2 regions of the Plantactinospora sp. DSM 117369 genome follow, and region 1 is predicted to be linked to the other one. Evidence: riboswitches for the same ligand, from Rfam matches in the RefSeq annotation. Region 1 holds a riboswitch; the other holds the start of a gene.
The links. Region 1 has a riboswitch for S-adenosylmethionine ahead of ACSMXO_RS02990 (aminotransferase class V-fold PLP-dependent enzyme). Riboswitches for the same ligand answer to the same signal wherever they lie in the genome.
Positions count from the first base shown of each region.

Region 2: it holds a riboswitch for S-adenosylmethionine, as region 1 does, so the genes downstream of both, ACSMXO_RS15325 (ABC transporter substrate-binding protein) here and ACSMXO_RS02990 (aminotransferase class V-fold PLP-dependent enzyme) in region 1, are expected to answer to the same signal.

Region 1 is NZ_CM132446.1:644,069-659,429, reverse strand. Features, by position in the region: gene ACSMXO_RS03035 (Gfo/Idh/MocA family protein) at 1-576, shown strand, start outside; gene ACSMXO_RS03030 (inorganic phosphate transporter) at 613-1,614, opposite strand; gene ACSMXO_RS03025 (DUF47 domain-containing protein) at 1,618-2,244, opposite strand; gene sigJ (RNA polymerase sigma factor SigJ) at 2,594-3,565, shown strand; gene ACSMXO_RS03015 (DUF402 domain-containing protein) at 3,615-4,118, opposite strand; gene ACSMXO_RS03010 (ATP-dependent DNA helicase) at 4,446-6,587, shown strand; gene ACSMXO_RS03005 (AI-2E family transporter) at 6,646-7,980, opposite strand; gene ACSMXO_RS03000 (GroES family chaperonin) at 8,045-8,383, shown strand; gene ACSMXO_RS02995 (PrsW family intramembrane metalloprotease) at 8,540-10,153, opposite strand; SAM riboswitch class IV at 10,178-10,299, shown strand; gene ACSMXO_RS02990 (aminotransferase class V-fold PLP-dependent enzyme) at 10,347-11,666, shown strand; gene ACSMXO_RS02985 (FUSC family protein) at 11,668-12,900, opposite strand; gene ACSMXO_RS02980 (FAD-binding oxidoreductase) at 13,076-14,470, shown strand; gene ACSMXO_RS02975 (glycerol-3-phosphate dehydrogenase/oxidase) at 14,550-15,361, opposite strand, start outside.
Region 2 is NZ_CM132446.1:3,476,692-3,492,052, reverse strand. Features, by position in the region: gene ACSMXO_RS15365 (alpha/beta fold hydrolase) at 1-295, opposite strand, end outside; gene ACSMXO_RS15360 (beta-ketoacyl synthase N-terminal-like domain-containing protein) at 295-1,263, opposite strand; gene ACSMXO_RS15355 (beta-ketoacyl-[acyl-carrier-protein] synthase family protein) at 1,263-2,405, opposite strand; gene ACSMXO_RS15350 (beta-ketoacyl-[acyl-carrier-protein] synthase family protein) at 2,402-3,652, opposite strand; gene ACSMXO_RS15345 (acyl carrier protein) at 3,708-3,974, opposite strand; gene ACSMXO_RS15340 (histidine phosphatase family protein) at 4,231-4,833, shown strand; gene hrpA (ATP-dependent RNA helicase HrpA) at 5,050-9,159, shown strand; gene ACSMXO_RS15330 (ThuA domain-containing protein) at 9,271-12,717, shown strand; SAM riboswitch class I at 12,858-12,948, shown strand; gene ACSMXO_RS15325 (ABC transporter substrate-binding protein) at 13,285-14,166, shown strand; gene ACSMXO_RS15320 (amino acid ABC transporter permease) at 14,249-15,043, shown strand; gene ACSMXO_RS15315 (amino acid ABC transporter ATP-binding protein) at 15,036-15,361, shown strand, end outside.

The DNA.
Region 1 (15,361 bases):
ATATTGGAGCTGATCGCCGACGGCGCGATCGGCGAGGTGACCAGCGTGCAGGCGGACTTCGGGGTCGGCGGGCCGTTCCCGCCCGAGCACCGGATGCGGGCCCGGGCGCTCGGCGGTGGCGCCCTGCTGGACCTCGGGGTCTATCCGATCAGCCTGGCGCACCTGCTGCTCGGCCTGCCGGACCAGGTCCGCTCCTGGGCCCGGATCAGCCCGGAGGGGGTCGACGAGAACACCGGGATCATCCTCGGCTACGAGACGGGCGCGGTCGCCACGCTGAGCTGCGGCATGATCGGCGCGACCCGGGTGGCGGCGACGATCACCGGGCGGACCGGCCGGATCGAGCTGGCGCCGCCGTTCTACCGGTCGGGCCAGGTCACCCTGCTCCGGGACGGCGCCGACCCGGAACTGCTGCCGGTCGACCTCACCGGCTCCGGCTATCAGCACGAGGCGGCCGAGGTGCAGCGCTGCCTCGCCGCCGGGCTGCTGGAGAGCCCGCTGGTGCCGCACGCCGCGACCCTGGAGGTGATGGGCCTGCTCGACGACATCCGGGAGCAGATCGGCGTGACCTACCCCTGACCGCCCCGGACGGCTGGCCGTCCGGGGCGGGATCGCTCAGAAGAGCGGGTTGACCAGCAGGTACATCAGCGCGCCGATCGAGCCGGCCGCCGGGAAGGTGAGGATCCAGGCGCCGACGATGTTGCCGGCCACCCCCCAGCGGACGGCGGAGAGCCGCTTGGTCGCCCCGACGCCCATGATCGCCGAGGTGATGGTGTGCGTGGTGGAGATCGGCGCACCCAGCACCAGGGCGTTGAAGTAGAGCACCCCGCTGGCCACGGTCTCGGCGGCGAAGCCCTCCGGCGGCCGGAGGTCGATGATCTTCCGCCCGAGGGTACGGATGATCCGCCAGCCGCCCGCGTACGTGCCGAGGGCCAGCACGGTGGCCGAGGTCCAGAACGCCCACTCCGGGATGTGCTCGGCGCTGCTCTGGTAGCCGCCGACGAAGAGGGCGAGCACCACGATGCCGATGGTCTTGGCGGCGTCCTGCATGCCGTGCCCGATCGACATCGCCGCCGCCGAGGCGGTCTGGGCCCACCGGAAGCCCCGGTTGAGCTTGCCCGGCTGCCCGTTCCGGAAGATCCACTGGACGGCGACCATGACCAGGTAGCCGAGCAGGAAACCGACCAGCGGCGAGAGGATCATCGGCAGTACGACGCTCTCCCCGATGCCTTTCCAGAGCACCGTGCCGGAGGCGGCGAGCGTCGACCCGACCAGCCCGCCGATCAGGGCGTGCGAGGACGAGGAGGGCAGGCCGAAGTACCAGGTGATCAGGTTCCAGGTGATCGCGCCGATCACCCCGGCGAAGACGATGCCCAGGCTGGAGACGCCGGGTGGCAGCTCGACCAGGCCGGAGCCGACCGTCTTGGCCACGTCCGCGCCGAAGTGCGCGCCGATGAAGTTGCCGATCGCCGCCATGCCGAGCGCGACCCTGGGAGTCAGCGCCCGGGTGGAGATGCTGGTGGCGATCGCGTTCGCGGCGTCGTGGAACCCGTTGGTGTAGTCGAAGAGCAGCGCGACGGCGATCACCGCCAGTACGGCGATGAGTTCAGGACTCACGGGTCAGCTTTCCTTGACCGCGATGGTCTCGACGGTGTTGGCGACGTGCTCGAACGCGTCGCAGGCCGCCTCCAGCTCGTCGGCGACCTCCTTCATCTTGAGCACGGTCAGCGCGTCGTACTCGCCGGAGAAGAGCCGGACCAGCAGCATCCGGTACGCCTGGTCGCCGTCGTTCTCCAGCCGGTTGCACTCGATCCAGTAGTCCTCCAGGTCCTTCATCGCCCGCAGCCGGGGCATCGCCTCGGCGGTGAGCTTGGCCTGCTGGTCGAGGACGTTCACCAGCTCGTGCATCTCGCGGGGCAGGGACGGCAGCTTGGTCAGCCCGTAGAGGTAGAGCAGGTTGCCGACCGCCTCCAGGTGGTCCATCACGTCGTCGAGCAGCGAGCCGAGCCGGTAGATGTCCTCCCGGTCGAACGGCGTGACGAAGGTGGAGTTGATCTTCTTGTACAGCTCGTGGGTGATCTGGTCGCTGTCGTGCTCGACCTCGGTGAGCCGCTCGCTGACCGACTGCACGTCGACCCCGGGCAGCGCCAGCTCGTTCAGCAGCTCGGTACCCCGCACGAGGTTCTGAGCGGCTCTGCTGAACAACTCGTAGAACGCGCCCTCGGAGGGGCGGAGGGAAAACTTCACGGCACGGACCTCGTTGCGTCGGCGGACGGGTGGCGGGCCGCAAGAGGCTGCCCCTGGGGAATGCTAGGAAACCTCGGATCGGAGTTTTCGCCCGCCCACCCCTGGTCAGGGGCGGTTCACCTGGCATTCATCTGCTGTTCACCTTTATCGTCGACAGGCCGGCACGAACCCGACCGAACGGCCCGACACCGCCGCCGGTGTGAGATTCGCCGCGCCGGCACCCGCCCATCGACGCACCGGGCGGTCCTGACCTCCCGGTCCGGCCGAAACCGGACCGGTACGGCCGGCTGCCGGCCCCGCGGTCGGCGCTAACCTCGCGGGAGGACGTACGGCGGCGGGGGAGGCAGCGGTGCGGGATCTGGCCAGCGAGTTCGAGGCCGAACGGGACCACCTCACCATGGTCGCGTACCGGATGCTCGGCACCCGGGCGGAGGCGGAGGACGCCGTACAGGAGACCTGGCTGCGCTGCGCCGGTGCCCTGGGCACCCCGCAGGCCCGCGCCGAGGTACGCGACCTGCGGGGCTGGCTCACCACCGCCACCGCCCGGATCTGCCTCGACGTGCTCCGCTCGGCCCGGGTACGCCGGGAGTCGTACCACGGTGAGTGGCTGCCGGAGCCGATCGTCAGCCGGCTGCCCGGGTCGGCCGGCGGGGCGGACGGGTTCGCCCCCGACCCGGCCGAGCGGGCCGCGCACACCGAGCAGGTCAGCATCGCCCTGCTGACCGTGCTGGAACGGCTCACCCCGGAGCAGCGGGTCGCGTTCGTGCTGCACGACGTCTTCGCCGTACCCTTCGCGGAGATCGCCACGGTGCTGGCGACCAGCCCGGCCGCCGCCCGGCAGCTCGCCTCCCGGGCCCGGCGCGCGGTCACCGAGGACGGCCCGCGCCACTCCGCCGACCCGGCCGAACACCAGCGGCTGGTCAGCGCGTTCCTGCACGCCGTCGAGTCCGGCGAACCCGAGCGGCTGCTCGAGGTCCTCGCCCCGGACGTGGTCTTCGTCGGCGACGGCGGCGGCCTCTTCCCGACCGCGCGGCATCCGGTGGTCGGCGCGGTCAAGGTGGCCCGGTTCGCCCTCGGGCTGATGCGCCGGGCCGCCTGGGACACCCACGACCTGCGGATGCGGCCGGTACTCGTCAACGGCACGCTCGGATTCCAGATCGAGGCGGACTACCGGCCCGGCCTGCCGCTGCACGGCATCATGTGGTTCACCGTCGCCGACGGCCGGATCACCGCCGCCTACCACCAGCTCAACCCGGAGAAGCTGGCCCGGGTGCCCCGGATCGGCGCGGACGAGCACCCCTGGCAGTTCCAGCGCGAATAGCCGGCGCCGCGCGGCGTCCGCAGCCGGCCGGGCCGCGCGGGCGCCGGGCTCAGACCACCAGCGCCAGCCACTTCCGGTACGCCGACGCGAACGGCTCGGTGCCGTCGCCGAGCGCGACGTAGAGCCACTCCGCCGCGGCCCGGGCCTGCGCCACCGTCTCCTCCGGATAGCCGAACCGGACCCGGTGCTCGGCAAACTCGTCCTCATCGCGCAGCTCCACCAGACCGGTGCCGCGCCGACGCACCACGTCGAGGTCGAGGTCGATCAGGTGCACGGTGTCCCCCTCCCAGCGGGCCGGGCTGGCGATGTCGCAGTAGACCTCGCTGGTCCGCGGCGGCGGGTTGAACATCGCGCTCCACCACGCGTCGTGCGGCACCAGCAACACGAACGGGATCTGTTCCACCGAGGGGCGACCGTGGTAGACCGACTCCGTCCCGGCGGTCACACCGAGCCACACGCCCAGGTCGTCCTCGGTCAGTCTGCGGGCGGGGTAGTCCCGGTGTGCGGTGCCGTCGTACTTGCGGTAGACGACTCGGACCACATCGCTCGACATGCCCGCACCCTAGCCGATGTCACCCAATACGCGCGGTGCGTGAAGCGTCCGGCAGGCGTCGAAATCGACAACATCATCCGGGCCCGCACCCTGGTCCGGGCACCGATCCGGCCGGGCCGCGGACCCGCCGGGGCGAGGCGGCGCGGCGGTGTCGGGTTCGGCGGGTACGGTCGCACGGTGACCGTGCCCGCCACCGACGCCAGCGCCCCCACCCTGATCGACTCCGAGGCGGCGGACTCCGGCCGTCCCCCGGCGCCCCGGTCCCGCCGACGGCGCCGAGGCGACCGCCCCAGCGGCGCGGAGCTGCTCGCCGCGGCGGTCGGTGCGGTGCCGGGCGGCAACGCCCGGCCGGGCCAGCAGCAGATGGCGACCGCGATCGAGGAGAGCATCCTCTCCGGCGAGCACCTGCTGGTGCAGGCCGGCACCGGCACCGGCAAGTCGCTGGCGTACCTCGCCCCGGCGCTGACCGTCGACGGCCCGGTGGTGGTCTCCACGGCCACCCTCGCGCTCCAGTCCCAGCTCGTCGACCACGACCTGCCCCGGCTGGCCGACGCGGTCACCCCGGTCCTCGGCCAGCGGCCGACCTTCGCGGTGCTGAAGGGCCGGCACCACTACCTCTGCCTGGCCCGGCTGGAGAACTCCACAGAGGACGAGCCGGAGGACGCCCTCTTCGACACGCCGGGCCGGGGCGGTGGCGGGACGAAGTGGCTCGGCGAGGCGGGCCGGCTGGGCAAGCAGATCGAGCGGATCCGGGACTGGGCGATGGAGACCGGGACCGGCGACCGCGACGAGCTCGACCCAGGCGTCGACGACCAGGCGTGGCGACTGGTCTCGATGCCGGCCCGGGAGTGTGTCGGCGCCGCCCGCTGCCCGTACGGCACCGAGTGCTTCGCCGAGGCGTCCCGGGCCCGGGCCCGGGAGGCGGACGTGGTGGTGACCAACCACAGCCTGCTCGCCGTCGACATGCTCGCCGGCCGGCACATCGTGCCGCCGCACAAGCTGCTGGTGATCGACGAGGCGCACGAGCTGGCCGACCGGGTCTCCTCGGCGGCCCAGGCGGAACTGATTCCGGAGCTGATCGACCGGGCCGCCCGGCGGAGCCGGCCCCTGCTCACCCCGGAGTTGGCCGAATCGCTGGTGGCGGCCGGCGACTCGCTGGCGGTCGGGCTCGCCGAGGCACCGGCCGGGCGGATCACCGGCGAGCTGCCGGCCCCGCTGCGCGAGGCGTGCACGCTGCTGGACGCGGCGACCCGGGCGGCACTGGAGAAGATCGGCGACGTCAAGGCCGACGATCCCGACCCGGTCCGCAAGCAGCAGGCCAAGGCCGTACTCGACGACCTGTCGAAGACCGCCCAGCGGCTGCTGGAGGAGGCCGACCACGACGTGGCCTGGGTGGAGAAGCCGGACGGCGGCGGCGCGGGCCGGCGGGCCCTGGTCGTCGCCCCGCTCTCCGTGGCCGGCACCCTCGCCACCCACCTGTACGAGGACCGCACCGTCGTCGCCACCTCGGCCACGCTCGCCCTCGGCGGCCGGTTCGACACCGTGGCCCGGGCCCTCGGGCTGGCCGCCCCGGCGGACCCGGGAGTCGATCCGACCCGTCCGCACCCCCGGGCGGCGGCGCTGCGCACCGTACGACCCGACGCGGCGCCACCCGGTGCCGGGGCGGCCCGGGCGGGGCAGCCGAGCGCCGAGGACCAGCCCGGGGCCGCTCACCGGGACACCGCCTCGAAACCGGACCCCTCGAAAGTGGACTCCTCGAAGGCGGGGTCTGCCAAGGCGGACGGGTCGGGGGGTGACGCCGGCTGGCGTTCACTCGACGTCGGATCCCCGTTCGACTACCCGCGCCAGGGCATCCTCTACGTCGCCGCACACCTGCCCCGGCCCAGCGCCTCGGGCCTGCCGGCGGCGGCCGGTGAGGAACTGCTCGGGCTGGTGGGCGCGCTCGGCGGCCGTACCCTGGGGCTGTTCTCGTCCCGCCGGGCCGCGTTGCAGGCCGCCGAGCTGCTCCGGGCCCGTACCGACCTGCCGATCCTGCTCCAGGGCGAGGAGGCGCTGCCGCTGCTGGTCCGCCGGTTCCGGCAGGAGCGGGCGAGCTGCCTGTTCGGGGTGATGTCGCTCTGGCAGGGCGTGGACGTGCCCGGCGACTCCTGCCAGCTCGTGGTGATCGACCGGCTGCCGTTCCCGCGCCCGGACGAGCCGCTGGCGGCGGCCCGGGCCGCGGCCGTGGACGCGTCGGGCGGCTCGGGCTTCGCCTCGGTGAGCGTGCCGATCGCCGCCGTACGCCTGGCCCAGGGAGTCGGCCGGCTGATCCGGTCGACCGGCGACAAGGGCGTGGTGGCGGTACTCGACTCCCGGCTGGAGACCGCCCGGGGGTACGGCGCGTTCCTGCGGAAGTCGCTGCCGCCGTTCTGGTACACCACCCGGCCGGAGGTCGCCCGGGGCGCCCTGGAGCGGCTCGGCAAGTCCTGACCGCGACCGCCACCGACCGGCGCGACCGGGACCGACCGGCCTTCGCGGCGACTACGCGCTAGGGGGCCTTCGCGGCGACCACCACGGCGTCCGGCGGCACCTCCGGCGGCCGGCGGTGCGCGAGTCGACGGACCGCGGTGTTGAGCACCGCGATCAGCGGTACCGAGACCAGGGCGCCGACGATGCCGGCCAGCACCACCCCGGCGGCGATGCCGACGATCACCGCGAGCGGGTGGATCGCCACCGCCCGACCCATGATCAGCGGTTGCAGGATGTGCCCCTCGACCTGCTGGACCCCGATCACCACGCCGAGGATGATCAGCGCGCTCACCCAGCCGCTGTCGACCAGGGCCACCAGCACCGCCACCGCACCGGAGAGGGTGGCCCCGACGATCGGGATGAACGCGCCGAGGAAGACCAGCGCGGCCAGCGGAAACGCGAACGGGATGTCGAAGATCACCAGGAAGATGCCGATCCCGACCGCGTCGATGAACGCGACGAGTACGGTCGCCCGGACGTACGCGACCAGCGTCGCCCAGGAGGCCCGGCCGGCGTCGTCGACCCGCCACCGGGCGGCCAGCGGGAGCAGCCGGACGAGGAACCGCCAGATCTTCTCGCCGTCCCGGAGGAAGAAGAAGGTGGCGAAGAGCACCAGCAGCGCCCCGGTGAGCAACTCGGCCACGGTCGCGGCGGTGGAGACCGCCCCGCTGGTCAACGCCTGAGTGTTCTCGTTGATCCACTGCTCGCCCTGCTCGATGTACGAGTTGAGCTGGTTGTCCGACAGGTGCAGCGGACCGGTCTTCAGCCACTCCTGGATCTGCCGGATGCCGCTGGTGGCGTTGCGGCTCAGGTCCGGTACGCCCTGGATGAACTCGTTGACCACCAGGGTGAGCGTGCCGACCACGGCGGCCAGGCCAGCGACCAGCACCACCGCGGTGGCCAGGGACCGCGGGAAGCGGGCCCGCAGCAGCAGGCTGACCAGCGGGGCCAGCAGGGCGGAGAGCAACAGGGCGATCGCCAACGGAATGATCACGATCCGGATCGTGCCGACCACCCGCAGCAGCGCCCAGGCGACGAGACCGATCACGATCAGTCGCCACGACCAGGCGGCGGCGATCCGCAGCGCGTGCGGTACGTCCGCGTCGTCCCGGCTCGACGTCGACGGGTGCAGGTCGGCGACCGGTTCACCCCCGGCCGGCGTCGACGCGGGCGCCGGCTCGGGCGCGGCCGCCGGACGGCTCCGCACCGGACCGGCTCCCCCGGACGAGCCCGACGACCGCCCGGACGCATACGCGTTACGGATCCTTGCTCGTAGCTGCTCGAAACGGCGCAAGCGCACCTCCCACGGCGGAATCGGCCTTCCTACGGTAGCCGCACCAGCACGGGCCGGCACGGTGCGGCCGGCGGGGTGACGGCCACCAACCTGCCTGGTGGCGGCACACGGTACCGTTCCGGTCGTGACCGCCGAGGAAAACAACGACAACGGCCTGCCCATCCGCCTGCTGCACGACAGGGTGCTGGTCCGGGCGGACGGCGGCGAGGGCGAGCGCCGCTCGACCGCCGGCATCGTCATCCCGGCGACCGCCTCGATGGGGCGGCGGCTGGCCTGGGCGACCGCGGTGGGTGTCGGTCCGAACGTGCGCTCCATCGTCTCCGGTGACCGGGTGCTCTTCGACCCCGACGACCGGTCCGAGGTCGAACTGCACGGCCGGGAGTACGTCCTGCTCCGCGAGCGCGACGTGCATGCGGTGGCCGCCCGGCGGGTGGAGACCGACTCCACCGGCCTCTACCTGTGACGCGCCGTTCCGCCCGCGCCCACTGACGACCGACCCGCTCAGTGAACCTTTTCAACCTCCCCTTGCGGTCCGACGGACCGCAAGGTCGGACGCGGTGCCCGAGCGCCGCGCGGTTCAGGTTGAAAAAGGTTCAGTGTCCCGGCGAGGCGGACCCGCTCAGCGCCGGTACGGGTCCGGCCAGGACCCGACCGGCCCGGGGCCGAGTGCGGGTGCGGGTGGCCCGCCGTACGGGCCCGGTGTGCCGGGGTAAGGGGATGGCGGCCCGCCGTATCCCGAGGGTGGATAGCCGGGGCCGACCGGAGCCAGCGGGCGCGGCGGCGCCACCAGGACCACCGGGATCGGCACCACCGGCTCGGCCGGAGCCGGCAGGCTCCGGCGGGAGCCGTCCGGGAACGACAGGTGGTATCGGGAGCCGTCCCAGATGCCGGCCGGTGCCTGCGGATCGCGCCCCACGAAGACCTTGCGGGCGGCCTGGATCGCGTCGAGCAGCCGGCGTTCCTCGGCGAGCCGCCCGGCGAGCCGCTCCGGCCGGCGCTCCAGCCCGCGCACCAGCCCGTCGCGGAGCAGGGCGAGCCGGGTCGCCGAGATCTGGAACGCCCGCATCGCCTTGACCCCCTCGTCACCGGCGATCCGCCGGGCCCAGCGCCGGGCCGCGTGCCGCCGGCCGAGGGTGCCGAGCGCGGCCAGCTCGGGCGGGGTGAGCCACCCCGTCGACACGTAGTCGGGGAGCCGGCGTTGGGTGAGCCGCCCCTCCCAGCTACGGACCCAGACGGCCAGGCCGACCACGCCCAGGAAGATCGGCACCATCAGTCCGAGGTAGCTGTAGAGCAGGATCAGCGGCTCCCCGGTGAGCTGGGTGAGGGTCGCGGCCAGGTTCCAGGCGCCGTGCAGCATCATCGCCAGCAGCAGGCCGGCGAGCGGGGCGAGGATCCGGATCGGGCGGCTGGCCGACCGGACGGCGATGCCGAGCCCGATCCCGGTCATCGAGGTGAAGAGCGGGTGCGCGAAGCCGCTGATCAGGACCCGCAGGATGAAGATGCCGAAGACGTTCTGCGCACCGGTGGCCGGGCCGTACTGGTCGACGCCTTCGGCATAGCCGTGCAGGCCGAAGTAGAGGATGTTCTCGACCATGGCGAAACCGACCGCTGACAGGCCACAGTAGACGATGCCGTCGGTGATCCCGGACCACTTGCGGCGCTGGTAGAGCAGGAGCAGGAGCGGCCCGAGCGCCTTGGTCAGCTCCTCGATGAAGGGCGCGACCAGCACCCCGACCACCGGGAGGGGCAGTTCCAGGGTGTCGGCCGCGAAGGTGTTGGTCCGCAGTGCGGCGAAGGTGGAGACCGCCGCGCCCCAGCCCAGGCAGAAGGCGAGATACTTGACCGGCTCCGGGTCGTACCGGTCGAGCCAGAGGAAGCAGGCGACCAGCACCGGCACCGGCAGCGCCGCCGCGGCCAGCCCGATCAGCGGCGGCGTGACCCCGGCCGGCGACACCAGCTCCCAGGCCATCAGCACCGCGCAGACGACGATGAGCGTGATCGCCCCGATCACCGTCAGCAGACGGGCCAGGCTCCGCCGCTCGGACGTCGCCGCCACCTCCGGCACGGTGCCCTGCGCCACCTCCGGCGCGGTGCCGGCCGGCTGCGGGAATTGCTGCGCCGGGGCGGGCGGCCACGGCGGAGTCGGCGACGGCGGCTGGGGCGCCGCCGCACCGGGCGGGGTGTCGGCCATGTGATCAGCGTAGTTCCTCCGGACAGCCGGGCCGGACCACATCCGGCCCGGCTATGCTTCCTGGCAGGTCACGAGTGCCAGCGTCCAAGCCCCGGCTTGCTGGCCGGCAACCCTCGTCGAGGTTCGCGGTGGGGTGCCCCGGGTGATGACCGGGCTCGGTGCACGTCCGCACCGGGCAAGCGCGGACCCCGTTCCCGCCCGACTCCGGGGTCCCTGGACACCGGAGGTATGCCCGATGAGCACCAGCCTCGTTTCCGTCCCCGCCCGGCCGACCGGCGCGGCCACGCCAGCCACGCCGACCGCGCCGGCAACGCCGGGCGTCACAGCGGCCGGGGTCGCCGCGACCGGACCGCTCGGGGTGCTCGGGGTGCCGGGACAGGTCAACCTCGACTACGCCGCCACCGCGCCGTGCGCGCGGGCCGCCGCCGACGCGGTGGCCGAACTGCTGCCCTGGTACGGCAGCGTGCACCGGGGCGCCGGGGCGCTCTCCCGGCGCAGCACGCTGGCGTACGAGCGGGCCCGGCAGGATGTCGGCGACTTCCTCGGGGTACGCGCGGGCGACCACGTCGTCTTCACCCGCAACACCACGGACGCGCTCAACCTGCTGGCCCGGGCCCTGCCGCCCGGCGCCCGGGTGGTGACCTTCGCGGCCGAGCACCACGCCAACCTGCTGCCCTGGCCCGCCGGTACGGTCCGGCTGCCGGTGCCCGGCTCGGCCGGGGACGCCGTCCGGGCGGTCGACGCGGCGCTGCGGGAACTGCGTCGGGGCAGCGGCGGCGGCGCACCGATCCTGGTCACGGTGACCGGGGCCAGCAACGTCACCGGCGAGTGCTGGCCGGTCGCCGAACTGGCCCGGGTCGCCCACCGGCACGGCGCGCGGATCGCGCTGGACGCCGCCCAGCTCGCCCCGCACGCCGAACTGGACATCACCGCCCTGGCGGTCGACTACGTGGCCGTTTCCGGACACAAGCTGTACGCGCCGTTCGGGATCGGCGTACTGGCCGGACGGGCCGACTGGCTGGACGCCGCCCCGCCGTACCTGGCCGGTGGCGGGGCGACTCTCGGGGTCGGGGCGGCCACCCATGACGTGCGCTGGGCCGACGGGCCCGGCCGGCACGAGGCCGGCACCCCCAACCTGCTCGGCGCGGTGGCGCTGGCCGCGGTCTGCGCCGCCCTGTCCGAGGCGGACCGCGACGCGCTGTACGCACACGAGCAGGCCCTGCTCACCCGGCTGCGGTCCGGGCTCGCCGCCCTGCCGGACGTGGTCGAACTGCGTACCTTCGACGCGGACGCGCCCCGGGTCGGCATCGTGTCGTTCGTGGTCGCCGGCCGGGACTCGGCGACGGTCGCGGCCGACCTCGCCCAGCACTGGCAGATCGGGCTGCGGGACGGGCTGTTCTGTGCGCATCCGCTGGCCCGGCGGCTGCTCGCCGAGGCGGCGACCCGGAGCGGGCGGCGCGACCTGCCGCCGACCGCACTGCGCGCGAGCATCGGGCTGGGCAGCACCGCCGCGCAGGTCGACCGGCTGCTCACCGCCCTGTCCGCCATCCGCTGAGCTACCGTGCGGGGCCCGCCTCCGAGGAGGGGGTGTCGGAGGGCCGGTCCGAGGCTCTGGTCCCGGGCTGCCGGGCGGCCTCCGCGGCGGCCTCGCCGGCATGCCCGCCCGCCGCCCGGCGGACGAGCTGGTTCGCCTCCAGCCGCTCGATGCCGGTGGCCCGGAGCAGGTCACTGCCGGTGGTACGCACCTGTGCGATCACCACGCTGCCGGAGAACCCGACGCCCTCGGCGTACGCCCGACCGGCCTGGCCGATCGCCTGCAACGCCTGCTCCCGGGCTGCCTCCGGGCGTACCCCGAGCCCGAGGTCCTTGCGCAGCAGCCGTACCGCCTCGGCGAGCAGCGCCACCGCGTTCGACATCTCCTCCGGGATCGGCTCATCGTCCTCCAGCGCGGTGACCGCCCGCCGGATCAGGGTCCCGCTGTTGTGCACGGCGTGCTCGATGTACTCGGAACTCTCCACGTACTGGGTCAGCGCTCCCCGGCGGTGCCAGCGCACCGGTGACAGGATCGACGTCTCCCGGCCGCCCTCCAGCGCCTCCTCGAAGCCCTGGAGGTGCCGCTCCACCTCGCGCAGCCGGTCCAGCGCGGCCTGCGCCCGGGGCGCGTCCCGGGACTTGATCGCCTCCGCCGTCTCGGAGAGTTCCTCGGTGAGCCGGCCCAGCGCCGGCCGGGCCGCCCGGTCCACCACACGTAACGGGTTCAACGGCAGCACCAGTGCGATCACCACGAGCCCGGCGAAGCCGCCGATCAGCGCGTCGATGACCCGGGGCGACTCGATGTTGGCCTCGTGCGGCATGTCGACGGTCACGATCAGCACGGCGGTCGCCGCCGCCTGGGTCACCACCGCCGGACCGCCGCCGAGGAAGATGGTCACCACGATCGCCAGGAACACGATGACGCCGAGCTGCCAGGGCCCGGTGCCGGCGGCGAAGACCAGGGCGTCGCCGAGCCCGATGCCGACCGCCACACCGATGATCAGCTCGACGGTCCGGCGGAGCCGCTGGCCGACCGAGGAGGCGAGGGTACCGATCGCGGAGATCGGTGCGAAGACCGGCGACGGGTTGCCCAGGAACTCGTGCGAGCCGACCCAGGCCAGCGCGGCCGCCACCCCCGCCTGGAGGGCGAGCACCAGGTTGAACCGTACGGCGTGCCAGCGGTCCCGTACGGTGGCCCGGGACCGTTGTCGGAACTCCTTCGCCAGGTTGGCGATCCGCTCCCGATCGAGCTCCACGGGCGTTTTGGCCACGGTGTCCCGGACGGAGCGCATGGCGGGGACTACCCACTGACGAACCCGCCGAACCCGTCCGGAGGGCAACTGTGCCGGCCGACGGCGGTGGTCCGAGGTGTCCCCGGACGGCCGGAAACGGCCGTGGTCGGCGTACTCCCGGGCGGCTAGCCTGCCAGGCATGCCGGATCTTCTCGACGACCTGCGGGCGGCGCTCGGCGAGTCCGCCGTACTGACCGATCCCGACCTGCTCCGCGGCCACCAGCGTGACGAGGCCGACCTCTGCGTGGCCGGCATGCCGGCCGTGGTGGTCCGGCCCCGGACCACCGAGGAGGTGGTCGCGGTGGTCCGGGCGGCGGCCGCCCACCGGGTACCGGTGGTACCGCAGGGGGCCCGGACCGGACTGGCCGGTGCGGCCAACGCGGTCGACGGAGCCGTGGTGCTCTCCACGGTGTTGATGGACGAGATCCGCGAGGTCGACCCGGTGAACCGGATCGCGGTGGTCCAGCCGGGGGTGGTCAACGCCACCCTGGCCGGCGCCGTCGCCAAGCACGGCCTGCGCTATCCGCCCGACCCCGGCTCCTGGGAGTCGTCCACCATCGGCGGCAACGTGGCGACCAACGCGGGCGGGATGTGCTGCGTCAAGTACGGCGTGACGACCGAGTACATCCTCGGTCTGGAGGTGGTGCTGGCCGACGGCGAGATACTGCGCACCGGACGGCGTACCGCCAAGGGGGTCGCCGGATACGACCTGACCCGGCTCTTCGTCGGCTCGGAGGGCACCCTCGGGGTGATCACCGAGGTGACCGTCTCGCTCCGCCCGGCCGCCGAGGAGTCGCTGACCCTGGTCGCGGTCTTTCCGTCGACCACCGCCGCCGGCCGGGCGGTCGCGGAGATCTCCGCCCGGGGGCTCAGCCCGAGCCTGCTGGAGCTGCTGGACCGCACCCACCTCGGCGCGATCGAGGCGTACCGGCCGATGGGGTTGCGGACCGACGCCGAGGCGCTGCTGCTGGCCGCCGCCGACACCGGCACCCGGGCCGCCGCCGACCTCGCGGTACTGGCCGAGGTCTGCACGGCGAGCGGCGCCGACGAGGTCTTCGCCGCCACCGACGCGGAGGAGGCGGCCGCGCTGCTGGCGGCCCGTCGGCTGGCGCACCCGGCGATGGAACGGTTCGCCGCCGACAGCTATCCGGACGGCAACGGCGGGCTGGTCATCGACGACGTGGCCGTACCCCGGGACGCGCTGGCGGCGCTGCTCGACGGGGTGGCCCGGATCTCCGCCGAGTACGACGTGCCGATCGGCGTGGTCGGGCACGCCGGGGACGGCAACATGCATCCGAACATCGTGGTCGACCGGGCCGACCCGGCGAACCTGGAGCGGGGCCGGCGAGCGTTCGACGCGATCATGGAACTCGGTCTCTCGCTCGGCGGCACCTGCACCGGCGAGCACGGGGTCGGCCTGCTGAAACGGGACTGGCTGGCCCGGGAGATCGGACCGGTGGGCCTGCGGGTGCACCGGGCCGTCAAGGACGCGCTCGACCCGACCGGGCTGCTCAACCCCGGCAAGGTGCTGTGACCGCCGGGGCCGCCGTCCGGCGGCCCCGGCGACGCCCCGCGCTCCCCCGGCTTGCCGGACCGGCGGCACACGGAACCGGTCAGCCGGGCAACTCCACCCCGTCGAGGCCGGCGCCGGCGCCCCGGTCGAAGGCGAAACCGCGGACGTCCGGCGCCCCCAGCCGGGCGGCGTCGGCGGTGGCGTCGTCCGGCATCCGCTGGGACTGCCGTTCCGCCTGCACCCGGGCGAGGTAGTGCTCGATCTCGCGGGCCCGGACCGGGGCGTCCCAGCCGAGCACCCGGCCCATGATCTCGGCTGCCTGCTCGGCCGACTCGACGCCCCGGTGCGGCGTCTCGAACGAGATCCGGGTACGCCGGGTCAGCACGTCGTCGAGGTGCAGCGCCCCCTCGGCCCGGGCCGCGTACGCCACCTCGGCGGCGAGGTATTCCGGGGCTCCGGCCAGCGGGGAGCCGAGCAGCGGGTCGGCGTCGACCATGTCCAGCAGGTGGGTGGTGAGGTTGCCGTACCGCTCCAGCAGGTGTTCGACCACCCCGGCCGGTACGCCGTGCCGGCGGGCCAGGTCGGCCCGGTCCCGCCACAGCGCGGCGTAGCCGTCGGCGCCGAGCAGCGGCAGGTCGGCGGTGCGGGACGGGCGTACCCCGCCGAGCCGGCGGGCGGCCCGGTCGACCACGTCGGCGGCCATCACCCGGTACGTCGTGTATTTGCCGCCGGCCACCAGCAGCAGCCCGAGCATCGGCTCGTAGACCGCGTGCTCCCGGGAGAGCTTGGAGGTCGAGTCTGCCTCGCCGCTGAGCAGTGGGCGCAGCCCGGCGTAGACGCCCTCGATGTCGGCGGTGGTGAGCGGCCGGTCCAGCACGGTGTTGACCTGGTCGAGCAGGTAGTCGATGTCCC
Region 2 (15,361 bases), 2.8 Mb from region 1:
GGTCGGCGCCGCCGGGGACCCCGGCCAGCGCCCGTGCCGCCCAGCCGGTGGCGTCAGCCCGATGGCTCCAGCCGGTGTCGCCGACGCTCGCCCAGGGCAGCTCGGCGTCCCACAGCTCCAGCCACTCCGGCGCCCGCGACTCGAAGCGGTCCCAGACGCCCCGGCTGCTGCCCAGGCCATGCAGCAGCAGGGTGCGTACCGGCCGCACACCGGCACCGGGCCGGCGGCACCGGACCGGCACGCCCGTCCCGGGCGACCCGGCACGGTCCATCCTCGGCGGCGCGGAGATGCTCATCACCGGCCTCCACCGGCGGTCAGCAGCAGCGCCGCCGCCGCATCCGAGCCCTCGCCGTCGGCGGTGGCCAGTACGGCACCCCGGTCGTGCCCGTTCAGCCACGCGGTGCCGGCGACGCACTGGAGCACGCCGAGCGCCCCGGAGCAGTGCCCGTGGTACGCGGTCAGGTCGTGGCTGGTCCGCTCGGTCACCCCGGCCGGTCCACCCGCCCCGGCGCCGAACCACATGTCCACCGGTCGCGGGTCGGTACGCCGGATCGCCGCCACCGCCGCCGGCTGGTCCGCCTTGCGGGCGTACGGGCCGAGTTCGGCGAGCGCCTCGACGCCCCGGTCACGCACCGACTCCGCCGACTCCAGCACCAGCGCGGCGGCACCGTCGAAGAGCCGCAGGTCGTCCTCGCCGTTGCTGCGACCACCACTGACCAGGTGCCGCACCGGCGCGTTCGCCGGCTCGACCCCGACCACCAGCACCCGGTCCACCCGGCCGGCCAGCACCAGCAGCCGGCCCCAGTTGACCGCGTCCAGCCCGGAGGTCGGGCCGTTGCACATGGTCAGGTTGGCGCCGCGCAGCCGGAACCAGATCGCCAGCCAGGACGCGATCACGTTGCTGGCGGTGGCTGGCAGGGCCATCGGGCTCAGCCCGACGTAGGTCTCCGCGGCGATGGTCGACACCGTGTCGCAGACCGTGTCGACGTTGCCGTAGTTGGAGCTGACCACCACGCCGACGGTCTCGCCGGGGACGGTCAGGCCCGGGTCGCCGAGCAGCCCGGCGTCGGCCAGCGCGTCCCGGCCGGCGCAGAGCGCGAGCCGGGTGGCCCGGTCCTTGTAGCGCAGCCCCTTGCCGACCAGGCGGCGGGTCGGGTCGTCCCCGTCGGCACCGGCCGGGGTACGCCGGAGCAGGTCGTCGGGGCCGGCGATCCCGGAGACCGCCACGCCCACCCCGCTGACCACCACGTCGACCGGAGCCATCAGGACACCTTCTCCACGATCGCGACGGCGTTCAGCCCGCCGAAGCCGAACGAGTCCACCTGGGCGACCCGCAGGGTGGCCAGCTCGGCGTGCTCGCGTACCAGTCGGAAGCCGTCGACCTCGTCGATCGGGTTGTCCAGGCCGAGGATCGGCGGCACCACCCCGGAGCGCAGCGCCTCGACCGCCACCACCAGGCTGTGCAGCCCGGAGGCGCCGGCGGTGTGCCCGGTCATCGACTTGATCGCGGTCATGTACGGCGAGGGCGCCACCCCGGAGAAGACCTCCCGGACGGCCTGCGCCTCGGCCTCGTCGTTCAGCGCCGTCCCGGTGCCGTGCAGCATCAGCAGGTCGACCTCGGCCGGTTCCACCCCGGCCCGGCGGTGCGCCTCCCGGGTGACCAGCGCGATGTTCTTGGCGTCCGGCGCCGACGGGTGGTAGGCGTCGCAGTTCATCGCCACGCCCCGGACCCGCGCGTGCCGGTGCCCGGCGCCGGGGCCGTCCGCCTCCCGGCGCAGCACCACAGCCACCGCACCCTCGCCCTGGAGCATGCCCCGGCGGTCCCGGTCGAACGGCCGCACCTGTGCGGGCGCCTCCGGGTAACAGCGGTCCAGCAGCCCGTAGGTGCTCTCGGTGATGGTGTCGACCCCGGCCACCACCACGGTGTCGGCGGCGCCGATCGCCAGCAGGTCCATGCCGAGCCCGAGGGCGTAGAGCGAGGCCGAGCAGGCGTTCGCCACCGTGTGCGTGTTGGTGGCGCCGAAGCGCTTCCGCAGCGCGCTGCCGAAGTGCAGGTCGCGCACGTCGAACGGGACGCCGTCCCGCCAGCTCAGCTCGACCGACCGCAGTTCGCGCAGCGTGGTGCCGATCAGCACCGGCGTGTCGCCGAGGTCGTCGTCGAGGCCGGCGTCGGCCAGCGCGGCGGCGACCGCCTGCTCCAGCCACCGGCTGGCCCGCAGGGTCTCGTCGCAGCCCGGCCCCGGCCGGTCGTCGATCTCGTACGCGTGCTGTGCCCGGTACCGGCTGCGGTCGAAGCCGCGCAGTTCGGCCAGCCCGCTGTAGCCGGCGCAGAGCGAGTCGAAGAACTCGACGGTGTTGCCGCCGATGCTGGCCACCGCACCCATCCCCACCACCAGCGCGGTCATGGCGTCACCTCGTCGTACCTGCCGAGGATCAGCACCGCGTTGTTGCCGCCGAAGGCGAGCGCGTTGTTCTGCACCACCCGCAGGTCGGCGTCCTGGGCCACGTTCGGTACACAGTCGAGCCCGCACTCGGGGTCGGTCTCGACGTGGTTGATGGTCGGCGGGATGAATTTGTGGGTGATGGCCAGGGCGCAGGCCGCCGAGGCGAGGGCGCTCGCCGCCCCCATGGTGTGCCCGATCATCCCCTTGATCGAGACCGTACGCGGCGGGCGCTGCCCGAAGACCTGCCGGATGGCGCCGGCCTCGGTCACGTCGTTCGCCTTGGTCCCGGTGCCGTGCGCGGAGATGAAGTCGATGTCGCCCGGCTTCACCCCGGCGTTGCGGTGGGCCAACTCGATGCAGCGGGCGATGCTGTTCCGGTCCGGCGCGACCGGGTGGTACGCGTCGCAGTTGAGCCCGTAGCCGAGCACCTCCGCGTAGATCCGGGCGCCCCGGGCCCGCGCCGAGTCGAGGCTCTCCATCAGCAGGATGCCGGCGCCCTCACCGGTGAGGATGCCCTTGCGGTTGCGGTCGAACGGCTGGCATGCCTCCGGGGCGATGGTGCCGAGCCGGTAGAAGCCGGTGAACGTCTTCCGGCACAGCGCGTCGGCGCCGCCGCAGAGGGCCACCTCCACGTCGCCGCTGCGGATCGCGTCGAAGCCGTACCCGACCGCGTAGTTGCCGGCCGCGCAGGCGGTCGGGATCGTCACCGCCTCGACGTCGGTCAGCCCGAGCTCGGCGACGATGCTCGACGAGAGGCGGCCGGCGGGGACCCGACGCGCCACGACCGGGTCGAAGTGCTCGGCACCCCGGTCGACCTGCACCCCGACCAGTTGGTCAAGGTCGTGGGATTCACCGTCCGTGGTCCCCACCGACACCAGCGCGCGGCGGGACCGCAGCGCCTCGACGGACATGCCCGCGTCCGCGACCGCCATGCCGGCGGCGGCGGCCGAGAGCTGGCTCGCCCGGCCGAGCTGCGCCGGGTCGACGTGGTGCAGCCAGCGGGCCGGGTCGAAGTCGGTGATCTCGCACCCGTTGGCGTGTGCGAACCCGGTCGTGTCGAACGCGGTGATCGGCTTGACGCCGCTCCGACCGGCCCGCAGCCCGGCAAGAAACTCCTCGACCCCGATCCCGATGCTGGTCACCACGCCGAGCCCGGTGACGACCACCCGGCGGGGCGATCGAGCATCGCCTGGCAGAACGCTCATCATCGCGCCTCACTCACCTGTAGTCTTCCGACCCGACTCCGCCGTCCGCGCGACGCGCTCAGGCGTTCGACGCCTCGCCGACGACGGCGTAAACGCCCTGGAGATTCACCATTCGACTCAGTTCCGCCTGGTCGATGGTGACGTGCAGATTCCGCTCCAGCGCCGCGAGAATTTCGATCGCCAGCAGCGAGTCCGCACCGTGGTCCTCTTTGAAGAGACTGGTCTCGGTGACCTCGTCGGCGTCGATTTCCAGAATCTCGCAGACGATCTCCTTGACCTGCTCGCGGTCGATGTCGGTGCTGGTGGTCGGGGTCGTGCTGGTCATGTCGCCTCCAGAAACGGATCGGTTGAGTGAATATCTCGATGGCTACCTCTGGCCGGCGGCGCCGTGCGCCTCTTAGCCCGATACCGTTTGCCGCCTCCGCCGTCTGGCGGCACCATCGGATCGCGGTACTGTCCCGAGTCTGTGAGCCGCGACTATATTTCTCCTATATGGCGACGGGCGGTCCGCCATATCCGGTCCGACCGCCGGATTTCCGACTAGCGCGGTCGCCGGCCCACCCGGATGGCAGGGTGGGGGCATGGCGGTCGACATCGTCTACGAGACGCACGCGATGACCACCGACAACGAGGCCGGGCTGGCCACCGGCTGGCAGCCCGGCCAGCTCTCCGAGTACGGCCGGCAAGAGGCCCACGAGTTGGGTGAGCGGCGCCGCGACGACGGGCTGCGCGTCGTCTTCTGCTCCGACCTGGCCCGCGCGGTGGAGACCGTGGAGATCGCGTTTCCGTTGCGGAAGCTGCCGGTGCACCAGGACTCCCGGCTCCGCGAGTGCGACTACGGCGAGCTGACCGGCCGCCCGGTGGCCGAGCTTGCCCCGCTGCGCCTCCGGCACCTGGACGAGCCCTTTCCGGGCGGGCAGAGCTACCGGCAGGTGGTGGAGCAGACCCGGAACTTCCTCCGGGACCTGGCCGCCGCCTGGGACGGGTCCCGGGTGTTGATCGTGGCGCACTCGGCGAACCGGTGGGCCCTCGACCACCTGCTGCACGGGGCCCCGCTCGCCGACCTGGTCGCCGCGCCGTTCGAGTGGCGCCCGGGCTGGACGTACCGGCTGCCGTCGCGCTGGGGCGCCGACCGCCGCCCGCCGGCCCGGTCGCAACCCGGGCAGCCCACCCCGGAACACTGAACCTTTTCCACCTGGACCGCGCGGCACTCACGCACCGCGTCCGACCTTGGGTCCGCCGGACCGCAAGGGGAGGTTGAGAAAGGTCCACCGGTAGCCGGTGCCGGGAGGGACGGTGTCGTCGCCGTCCCGCCTCGCCCGGCTGGTCGGGCCCCCGGACCGGAGCATCGGTAACTCGCGGGCGGTCGCCGCCCGGGCCTGCCTATTCTTGGCGACGACATGCAGACGCCACCGCCCGCCCCTGCCGTACCCGCCGCCGACCTTCCCGCGCTCCGGGCCCGGCTGCCGGAGTTGATGTTCCGCGACCAGCGCCGGATCCAGCGCCGGATGGAAGGGCTGGCCAAGATCCGTGATCTCGGGCGGCGGCAGGCGGCCACCGCCGAGATCGCCGCCGAGATCGGTACCGCGGAGCAGCGGCTCGCCCGCCGCCGGGCCGCCGTACCGGTGATCACCTATCCCGCCGGACTGCCGGTCAGCGACCGCAAGGACGACCTGCTCGCCGCGATCCGGGACCACCAGGTGGTGATCGTGGCCGGCGAGACCGGCTCCGGCAAGACCACCCAGCTACCCAAGATCTGCCTGGAACTGGGTCGGGGCATCCGGGGGCTGATCGGGCACACCCAGCCGCGCCGGCTGGCCGCGCGTACCGTGGCGGACCGGATCGCCGACGAGCTCGGCACCGAACTGGGCGGGGTGGTCGGCTACAAGGTCCGCTTCACCGACCAGGTCGGCGACGGCACCCTGGTCAAGCTGATGACCGACGGCATCCTGCTCGCCGAGCTCCAGCAGGACCGGATGCTCCGGCAGTACGACACGCTGATCATCGACGAGGCGCACGAGCGCAGCCTCAACATCGACTTCATCCTCGGCTACCTTCGGCAACTACTGCCGTGTCGGCCCGACCTGAAGGTGATCATCACCTCGGCGACCATCGACCCGGAGCGGTTCGCCCGGCACTTCGCCGCAGGCGGCGAGCCGGCGCCGGTACTGGAGGTCTCCGGCCGGACCTATCCGGTCGAGACCCGCTACCGGCCGCTGGTCGAGCTGGGCGACAGCGAGGACCCGGACGACGACGGGGACACCGTACGGGACCAGATCCAGGCGATCGGCGACGCGGTGCAGGAGTTGGCCGCCGAGGGTCCCGGGGACGTCCTGGTCTTCCTCAGCGGCGAACGGGAGATCCGGGACACCGCCGACGCGCTGGGCAAACTCGTGCAGAATCGCCCCGCCCTGCGGGACACCGAGATCCTGCCGCTCTTCGCCCGGCTCTCCACCGCCGAGCAGCACCGGGTCTTCCAGCCGCACCGGGGCCGCCGGGTCGTACTGGCCACCAACGTCGCCGAGACCTCACTCACGGTCCCCGGCATCAAGTACGTGGTGGATCCCGGCACCGCCCGGATCTCCCGGTACAGCCACCGGCTCAAGGTGCAGCGGTTGCCGATCGAGCCGGTCTCCCAGGCGTCGGCCAACCAGCGCAAGGGGCGCTGCGGGCGTACCTCGGACGGGATCTGCATCCGGCTCTACGACGAGCCGGACTTCCTGTCCCGGCCCGAGTTCACCGACCCGGAGATCCTGCGTACCAATCTCGCCTCGGTCATCCTCCAGATGACCGCGATCGGGCTGGGCGACATCGCCGCGTTCCCGTTCATCGACCCGCCGGACAAGCGCAACATCGCCGACGGGGTCAACCTGCTGCGCGAGCTGGGCGCGCTGGAGGAGACCGGCGAGGAGACCGGGCACCGGCTCACCCCGCTGGGCCGGCGGCTGGCACAGCTCCCGGTCGACCCCCGGCTGGCCCGGATGGTGCTGGAGGGCGAGCGCAACGGCTGCGCCACCGAGGTGTCGGTGATCGCGGCCGCGCTCTCCATCCAGGATCCCCGGGAGCGGCCCGCCGACAAGCAGGCCCAGGCCGACCAGGCGCACGCCCGGTTCACCGACAAGGAGTCGGACTTCGCCGCCCTGCTCAACCTCTGGCGATATCTCCAGGAGCGGCAGCGCGAGCTGTCGTCCAGCGGGTTCCGCCGGATGTGCAAGGCCGAATACCTCAACTACCTGCGGGTCCGGGAGTGGCAGGACATCCACTCCCAACTCCGCCAGGTGTTGCGGACCACCGGCGGCGGGCCGCCCGACGGCCGCCCGGGGCGGGGCGGGCGCGGCGCGGGCCCGACCACCGACGGGGCCGCAACCGGCGGTCGCGCCGGCACCGACCGGGCCACGACCGGACCGGGTACGCCGACCGCGACCGGCGGGGCCGGTGACACCGCGCCGGACGGGTTCGACAGCGACCGGATCCACCAGTCGCTGCTCGCCGGGCTGCTCTCGCACGTCGGGCTGAAGGAGGCGCAGAAGAACGAGTACCTGGGTGCCCGGGGGGCCAAGTTCGCCCTCTTCCCCGGCTCGGCGCTGTTCCGCAAGCCGCCGCGCTGGGTGATGGCCGCCGAGCTGGTCGAGACGTCCCGGCTCTGGGGCCGGGTCGCCGCCCGGATCGAGCCGGAGTGGGTCGAGGCGCTCGCCCAGCACCTGGTGAAGCGCAGCTACAGCGAGCCGCACTGGGAGAAGAAGCAGGCCGCGGTGATGGCCTTCGAGAAGGTCACCCTCTACGGCATCCCGCTGGTCAGCGGCCGGAAGGTCAACTTCGGCCGGATCGACCCGGCGCTGAGCCGGGAACTGTTCATCCGGCACGCGCTGGTCGAGGGCGACTGGCAGACCCACCACAAGTTCTTCCACGACAACCGGGCCCTGCTCGACGAGGTCGAGGAGCTGGAGCACCGGGCCCGGCGCCGGGACATCCTGGTCGACGACGAGACCCTGTACGCCTTCTACGACCAGCGGATCCCCGCCGAGGTGGTCTCCGGCCGGCACTTCGACGCCTGGTGGAAGAAGACCCGCCGGGACCGGCCCGACCTGCTCACCTTCGACCGGCAGATGCTGGTCAACGAGGGTCGGGGCGGGGTGGACGCGGCGGACTACCCGGACGAGTGGCACTCGGACGGGGTGGCGCTGCCGTTGACGTACCGGTTCGAGCCGGGGACGGCGACCGACGGGGTGACGGTGGACATCCCGCTGCCGATGCTCAACCAGGTCGACGCGGAGAGCTTCGACTGGCAGGTGCCGGGACTCCGCGAGGAGCTGGTGGTGGCGCTGATCCGGTCGCTACCGAAGGCCGTACGCCGCAACTTCGTCCCGGTGCCGGACTACGCCCGGGCGGTGCTGGCCTCGATCACACCCGGCCGGGAGCCGCTGCTCGACGCGCTGACCCGGGAGCTGCGCCGGATGACCGGGGTGACCGTGCCGCGCGACGCCTGGGACACCGAGCGGCTGCCGGCACACCTGCGCCCCACCTTCCGGGTGGTCGGCGAGGAGCGGCAGACCGTCGCCGAGGGCAAGGACCTGCCGGCGCTGCAACGGCAGCTCACCACCCAGGTACGCCGGATGGTGGCCGCCGCCGCGCCGGACGTCGAACGCTCCGGCCTGCGGGAGTGGAGCATCGGCACGCTGCCGCGCTCGATCGAGCAGGACCGGGCCGGCTACCTGGTCACCGCCTATCCGGCGCTGACCGACGAGGGCGACAGCGTCGGCGTACGGGTCTTCGAGACCGAGGCCGAGCAGCGCCGGCAGATGTGGGCCGGCACCCGACGGCTGCTCCGGCTGACCCTCGGCTCGCCGCAGAAGTTCGTCTCCGGACGGCTCTCCAACGAGGCGAAGCTGGCCCTGAGCCGCAACCCGCACCGCAACGTGCAGGACCTGCTCGACGACGCCGCCGACGCGGCGGTGGACAAGCTGATCGCCGATGCCGGCGGGCCGGCCTGGGACGCCGAGGGTTTCGCCGCGCTACGCGACCGGGTCCGCTCGGAGCTGGTCGACACCACGTTCGAGGTCGTCGACCGGGTACGCCGGGTGCTGGCCACCGCCTACGCCGTGGAACAGCGGCTGGCCCGGACCAACAACCTGACCATGGTGGCGGCGCTGGCCGACATCCGCGCCCAGCTCTCCGGGCTGGTGCACCGGGGCTTCGTCACCGAGACCGGCTACGCCCGGCTGGCCGACCTGCCGCGCTATCTGACCGCGATCGAGCGACGCCTTGACCGGCTGCCGCAGAACCCGCAGCGGGACCGCGACCAGCAGGCCCGGATCGCCCAGGTGCAGCAGGAATACCAGGAGATGCTCGACGCGTTGCCACCGGCCCGCCGGGGCGACGACGCGGTACGGCAGATCCGCTGGATGATCGAGGAACTCCGGGTGAACGTCTTCGCCCAGGCGCTCGGTACGCCGTACCCGATCTCGGAACAGCGGATCTACCGGGCGATGGACGTGGCCGAGGCGGGCTGAGCCGGGAACGGTAAGGAACATGTCAAGATTGACGGGCCCGAATCGGTCCACGTAGGCTGACCAGGTCGGCGGCGGCAGTTTTCCCGTTTACTCAAGTCCGGGAGCGCCCGTATGAGACGCCACCGCACGACCGTCCTCGCCCTGCTCGCGATCGTGACCCTGCTGCTGGGCATGGCACCCGTCCCCGCCTCGGCAGCGGCCCGGTTCCGGGTCCTGGTCTTCTCCAAGACCACGAACTACTACCACGACTCGATCCCGGCCGGCATCGCCGCGATCGAGCGGCTCGGCGCCGAGCACGACTTCGAGGTCGAGGCGACCACCGACGCCGGGGCGTTCACCGACGCCAACCTCGGCCGGTTCGACGTACTCGTCTTCAACAACACCAACTCCACCCCGGAGTCCGGCGACCTGCTCGACGCCGCGCAGCGGAGCGCGTTGCAGAACTTCGTCCGGGCCGGCGGTGGCTGGGTCGGCCTGCACGCCGCCTCGGCCAGTGAACGCGACTGGGCCTGGTACGAGGGTCTGGTCGGCACGATCTTCGACTTCCATCCCGACTTCTCCTCGACCGGCGGCACGTACCCGGGCCGGGTCAAGGTGCTGGACGGGGCGCATCCGTCCACGAAGGACCTGCCGGAGCTGTGGGAGCGCGGCGAGGAGTGGTACAACTGGCGCACCAACCCGACCGGCCGGGTGCACACGCTCGCCCAGATCAAGGTCCGGGACGGCATCCCCGGGCTGGACGAGGGGCACGACCACGCGTACTCGTGGTGCCAGCACTACGACGGCGGCCGGTCCTGGTTCACCGCTGGCGGGCACGCCAGCTCCGCCTTTGCCGAACCGGCCTTCCTGGCCCACCTGCGCGGCGGCATCGAGTGGGCGGCCGGGGCGGTGCCCGGCGACTGCGGGGCCACCCGGACCGGCAACTTCCAGCGGGTACCGCTGGTCAGCGCGGACCTGGCCGACCCGTTCGAGCTGGCCGTGGCGCCGGACCGGCGGGTCTTCTACATCCAGCGGACCGGCGCGGTGAAGGTGATCGACCAGGAGACCCTGGCCGTCCGCACGCTTATCGACTTCGCCTACACCCCGACCCAGACCAGCCAGTCCGACGGGCTGCTCGGGATGACCCTGGACAACGACTTCGGCACCAACAACTGGATCTATCTGCTCTGGTCGGACAAGACCGCCAACCAGCTCAACCTGTCCCGGTTCACGGTCGCGGACGACGCGATCGCGATGAGCAGCGAGAAGCGGCTGCTGACCATCCCCACCTACCGGGGCGAGGGGCGGGCCAACTCGCACATGGGCGGGTCGCTGACCATGGACCGGCACGGCAACCTCTACGCCGGGATCGGCGACAACACCGACCCCTTCGAGTCCAGCGGCTACACCCCGATCGACGAGCGGGCCGGCCGGCGGGCCTGGGACGCGCAGGCGACCGCCGGGAACACCAACGACCTGCGGGGCAAGATCCTGCGCATCACCCCCCGCCCCGACGGCACGTACGCGGTGCCGGCCGGCAACCTCTTCGCCCCGGGTACCGCCCGGACGCGGCCGGAGATCTTCGCCATGGGGATGCGCAACCCGTTCCGGATCACCGTCGACCCGCTGACCGACGCGCTGCTGGTCGCCGACTACGGGCCGGACGCCCGGGCCGCCGACCCGAACCGGGGTCCGGAGGGAACGGTCGAGTTCAACCGGATCACCAGCGCCGGCAACTACGGCTGGCCGTACTGCACCGGTGACAACGTGCCGTTCAACGACTACAACTTCGCGACCTCGACCCCGGGGCCCAAGTTCGACTGCGGTGCGCTGGTCAACAACTCCCCCAACAACACCGGGCTGACCAACCTGCCGGCGGCCCGCTCGGCCCTGGTCTGGTACGCCTACTCCGCCTCGGCCCGCTTCCCCGAGCTGGGTACCGGCGGTGGCGGCCCGATGAGCGGCCCGGTCTACGACTTCGACCCGGCCAACCCGAGGCCGACGAAGTTCCCGGAGTACTACGAGGGCAAGTGGATCGTCTACGAGCTGACCCGGCAGTGGTGGAAGACCCTGTCGACGCACGACACCGCGCAGACCTTCACCGACCCGAGGTTCGGGCCGACCCGGGTCGGCGACCTCCAGTCGATCAACGGGATCTTCGCGGACATGAGCTGGATCCAGCCCTTCGAGGCGGAGTTCGGCCCGGACGGCTCGCTCTACGTGATCGACTTCGGTGTCGGCAGCGGCAGCGGCCGGGGCGGCAGCAACGAGGGGGCCGGGATCTACCGGATCGACTACGTGGCGAACGGCCGCCCGCCGGTGGCGAAGCTGACCGTGGACCGGGACAACGGCCCGGGGCCGCTGACGGTCCGGTTCTCCAGCGCCGGCTCGGCCTCCGGTGACGGCTCGCCGATCACGTACGCCTGGGATCTCGACGGCGACGGTGACACCGACTCGACGGCGGCGAACCCGACGCACACGTACGCCGACCGGGGCCGGTTCACCGCCCGACTGACGGTGAGCAGCGCGGGTGGGCACAGTTCGGTGGCGACCGTGCAGATCACGGTCGGCAACACCCGGCCGACGGTCGCACTGAACGTGCCGAACGGCGGCTTCTTCGACTTCGGCGACCAGATCCCGTACGCGGTCACCGTCACCGACCCGGAGGAGAGCACCGTCGACTGCGCCCGGGTGGTCACCCAGACCCAACTCGGGCACGACAGCCACAGCCACCCGATGGACAACTACCTCGGCTGCTCCGGCTCGCTCGGCACCGAGCCGGCCGGCGGCGACGGGCACGGCCCGGGCCAGAACCTCTACACGGTGCTGACCGCCCAGTACACCGACGGCGGCGGCCCCGGCGGGGTGCCGGCGCTGGTCGGCTCGGTCCGGCACGAATTGCAGACCAAGAGCAAGGAGGCGGAGCACTTCGACGCCTCGAACGGGATCCAGGTGCTGGACCGGGCGACCGCCCGGGCCGGGCGGCGGGTCGGCGACGTCGACCACGGCGAGTGGATCAGCTTCGGCCCGGTGAACCTGACCGGGATCGGCTCGGTCACCGCCGGGGTCAGCTCGGGCAGCGGCGGCGGCAGCATCGAGTTCCGGGCCGGCTCGCCGACCGGGCAACTGCTCGGCACGATGCCGGTCGGCAGCACCGGCGGCTGGGACAACGTGGTCTCCCCGACGGTCAACCTGGCCAACCCGGGCGGGACCTTCACCCTCTATCTGGTCTTCACCAACCCGGCGCAGACCGGTGGCACCCCCGACCTGCTCTCGCTGGACTGGTTGCGGTTCAACGGGGCGGGTGTGAAGCGGGAGACCGGCGGCAGCGTCTCGGTCACCGCCACCCCACGGACCGGGACCGCGCCGCTGTCGGTGGCGCTCACCGGTACGGCCACCGCGGCGGCCGGGCGGACGATCACCGACCGCGCCTGGGACTTCGGCGACAACACTCCGGTCGTGCACGGCGCGTCGGCGACCCACGCGTACGCCCGGCCGGGCACCTACACCGCCCGGCTGACCGTCACCGACAGCGCCGGGGCGACCATGTCGAGTCACCTTACGATTACGGTCAGTTGACGGATCACCGGGTGGGCCGTGCGGTGGCGGCCCACCCGGACCCGGATGTCCTCCCTCGGCACTAACAGGTGGCGAGCACCACAGCCATCCCGGCCCTGACCAGTTGGAACGTCGGGGCCCCGGTTGAGTAGGCTGATCACCGGCCATCCAGAGCGACCGAGAGACCTGGCTCGTCGACGTCGCAGCAACCCCCCACGTGGGTGCGGGTGCTACCGCCAGGACCGATGGAGGTTTCGCAGTGCGCAGCATCCAAGCCGGGCGGGCGAGCCGGCTGCATGTCACCTGGCACCGGTGGCGTCGACACGTCGACCTCTGCCGGACCAGCACCATGCTCTGTCGGGCCTCGGCGCTCTGTCGGGCCTCAGCCTGACCTGTCGGGCCTCAGCCTGACCCGTCGGGCCTCAGCCCGACCCGTCGGGCCTCAGCCTGACCGCGACCGCCGGTCGGCGGCATCCGACCATCTCGTCAGCACCCCCTGAGCGACGTCGTCCTGCACTGCTCGTGACCTGACCGGTCGGGGCAGTTGTCGGCCCATCGTCGCCGGATATTTCCTGGAGTTTCAGTACAATGCGGATCAATACTCTCGCCACCCGTCTCCTCTCCGGAGTCGCCGCCGTCGCGCTGTTCGGCGCGGTCGCCGCGTGCGGCGGCTCCTCCTCCGGCGACGCCGCCGACAACCCGTACGACCTGCTGCAACCCGGCACCCTGCGGGTCGGCACGCTCACCGACGCCCCGCCGAACGTCTACCTGAAGGACGGGAAGTTCACCGGCTTCGACAACGACCTGATGACCGCCGTCGCCGGCAGGCTGGGCCTCAAGGTGGAGTTCGTCGGCACCGAGTTCTCCGCGCTGCTCGCCCAGGTCAACAACCACAAGTTCGACGCCGGCTCGTCGTCGATCACCATCACCGAGGCGCGGAAGAAGACAGTCGACTTCACCAACGGGTACGACTTCGGCTACTTCGGACTCGACGTACCGGCCGGCTCGCCGATCAGGAGCTTCGGCGAGCTGAAGGGCAAGCGGGTGGTCGTGGTGCAGGGCACCGTACAGGACGACTACGCCACCAAGGAGGGCCTGGACCCGGTCCGGGTACCCGATTACAACGGCGCGATCAACCAGCTCAAGGCGAAGACCGCCGACGCCTGGATCGCGCCCGCCGAGATCGGCGAGAAGTCCGCACAGGAGAGTGGCGGCAAGATCGTACTGGCCGAGAAGCAGCTCAGCTCGGCGCCGACCGCGTTCGCGGTGGCCAAGGGCGCCGACCCGCTGCGCGAGGCGCTGGACAAAGCCCTCGACCAGGTGATCGAGGACGGCACCTGGACCCGCCTCCAGGAGCGGTACTACCCGGGGCGGCCGGTGCCGGCCAGCTTCAAGCCGGGCAGCGGCACGGTGACGTACCCGCCGGTCAAGGCCGGGCCGACGAGCCCGGCCGCCACCCCGGCGAGCTGACCCGGCCAGCACCGCAGACAGCCGTCGGCCGGTCGCACCGCGTGGTCGGCCGACGGCTCCGGACCCCGAGACAGGTGAGGCCATGGAGACCCTGGCGACATTGTGGGAGACCTTCTTCGACCTGGAGTCGATGCGCGAGGCACTGCCCGAGATGCTCACGGTCGGGCTGCCCAACACGCTGCTGCTGGCGCTGCTCTCGGCCATCCTGGGGACGCTGCTCGGCATGCTGCTGGCGATGGCCGGGCTGGCCCGGACCCGCTGGCTGCGCTGGCCGGCCCGGATCTACACCGACGTGTTCCGGGGGCTGCCGGCCGCCGTCACCATCCTGCTGATCGGGGTCGGGCTGGCGCCCCTCGGGCTCGCCTGGTGGGGTCCCAACCCGTATCCGCTGGGCATCCTGGCGCTGTCGCTGATCGCGGCGGCGTACATCGGGGAGATCTTCCGGTCCGGCATCCAGAGCGTGGAGGCCAGCCAACTGGAGGCGACCCGGGCCCTGGGCCTGTCGCACGGCGCCGCCATGCGCCTGGTGATCATCCCGCAGGGCGTACGCCGGGTCCTGCCGGCCTGGGTCAACCAGCTCATCGCACTGATCAAGGACTCCAGCCTGGTCTACTTCCTCGGCCTGGTGGCCAGCCAGCGGGAACTGTTCCGGATCGGCCAGGACTACGCGGCGAACACCGGCAACGAGTCCGCGTTGCTGCTCGCCGGGCTGTTCTACCTGGTCATCACCGTGCCGCTGACCCACCTGGTGAACTGGGTCGACCGGCGGCTGCGCGAGGGCCGGGCCGGTGGCCCGGAATCCGACTCCGACGATCCGGTGGCGCTGGCCGGCGAGACCGCGCTACCAACCGGTGGAAGGGAAACCCGGCATGCCTGAGTCTCTCCGTCCGACCGCATCCATCCGGTCGGCGTCGGCCGTCGGGGCCACACCGCCCGTCGGTTCGCCGACTCCGGCCGGCTCGACCGGGGACGGGACCGGTCCCGGGTACGAGTCGGTGAGCGTCGCGACCCGGGACGTACACCTCTCGTTCGGCCGGCACCAGGTGCTGCGCGGCATCGACCTGGAGATCGGCCGGGGCGAGACCGCCTGCGTCATCGGCCCGTCCGGGTCCGGGAAGTCCACCCTGCTGCGGGTCGTCAACCGGCTGCTGGAGCCGGACCGGGGCGACGTACTGCTGGACGGCGTGAGCGTGCT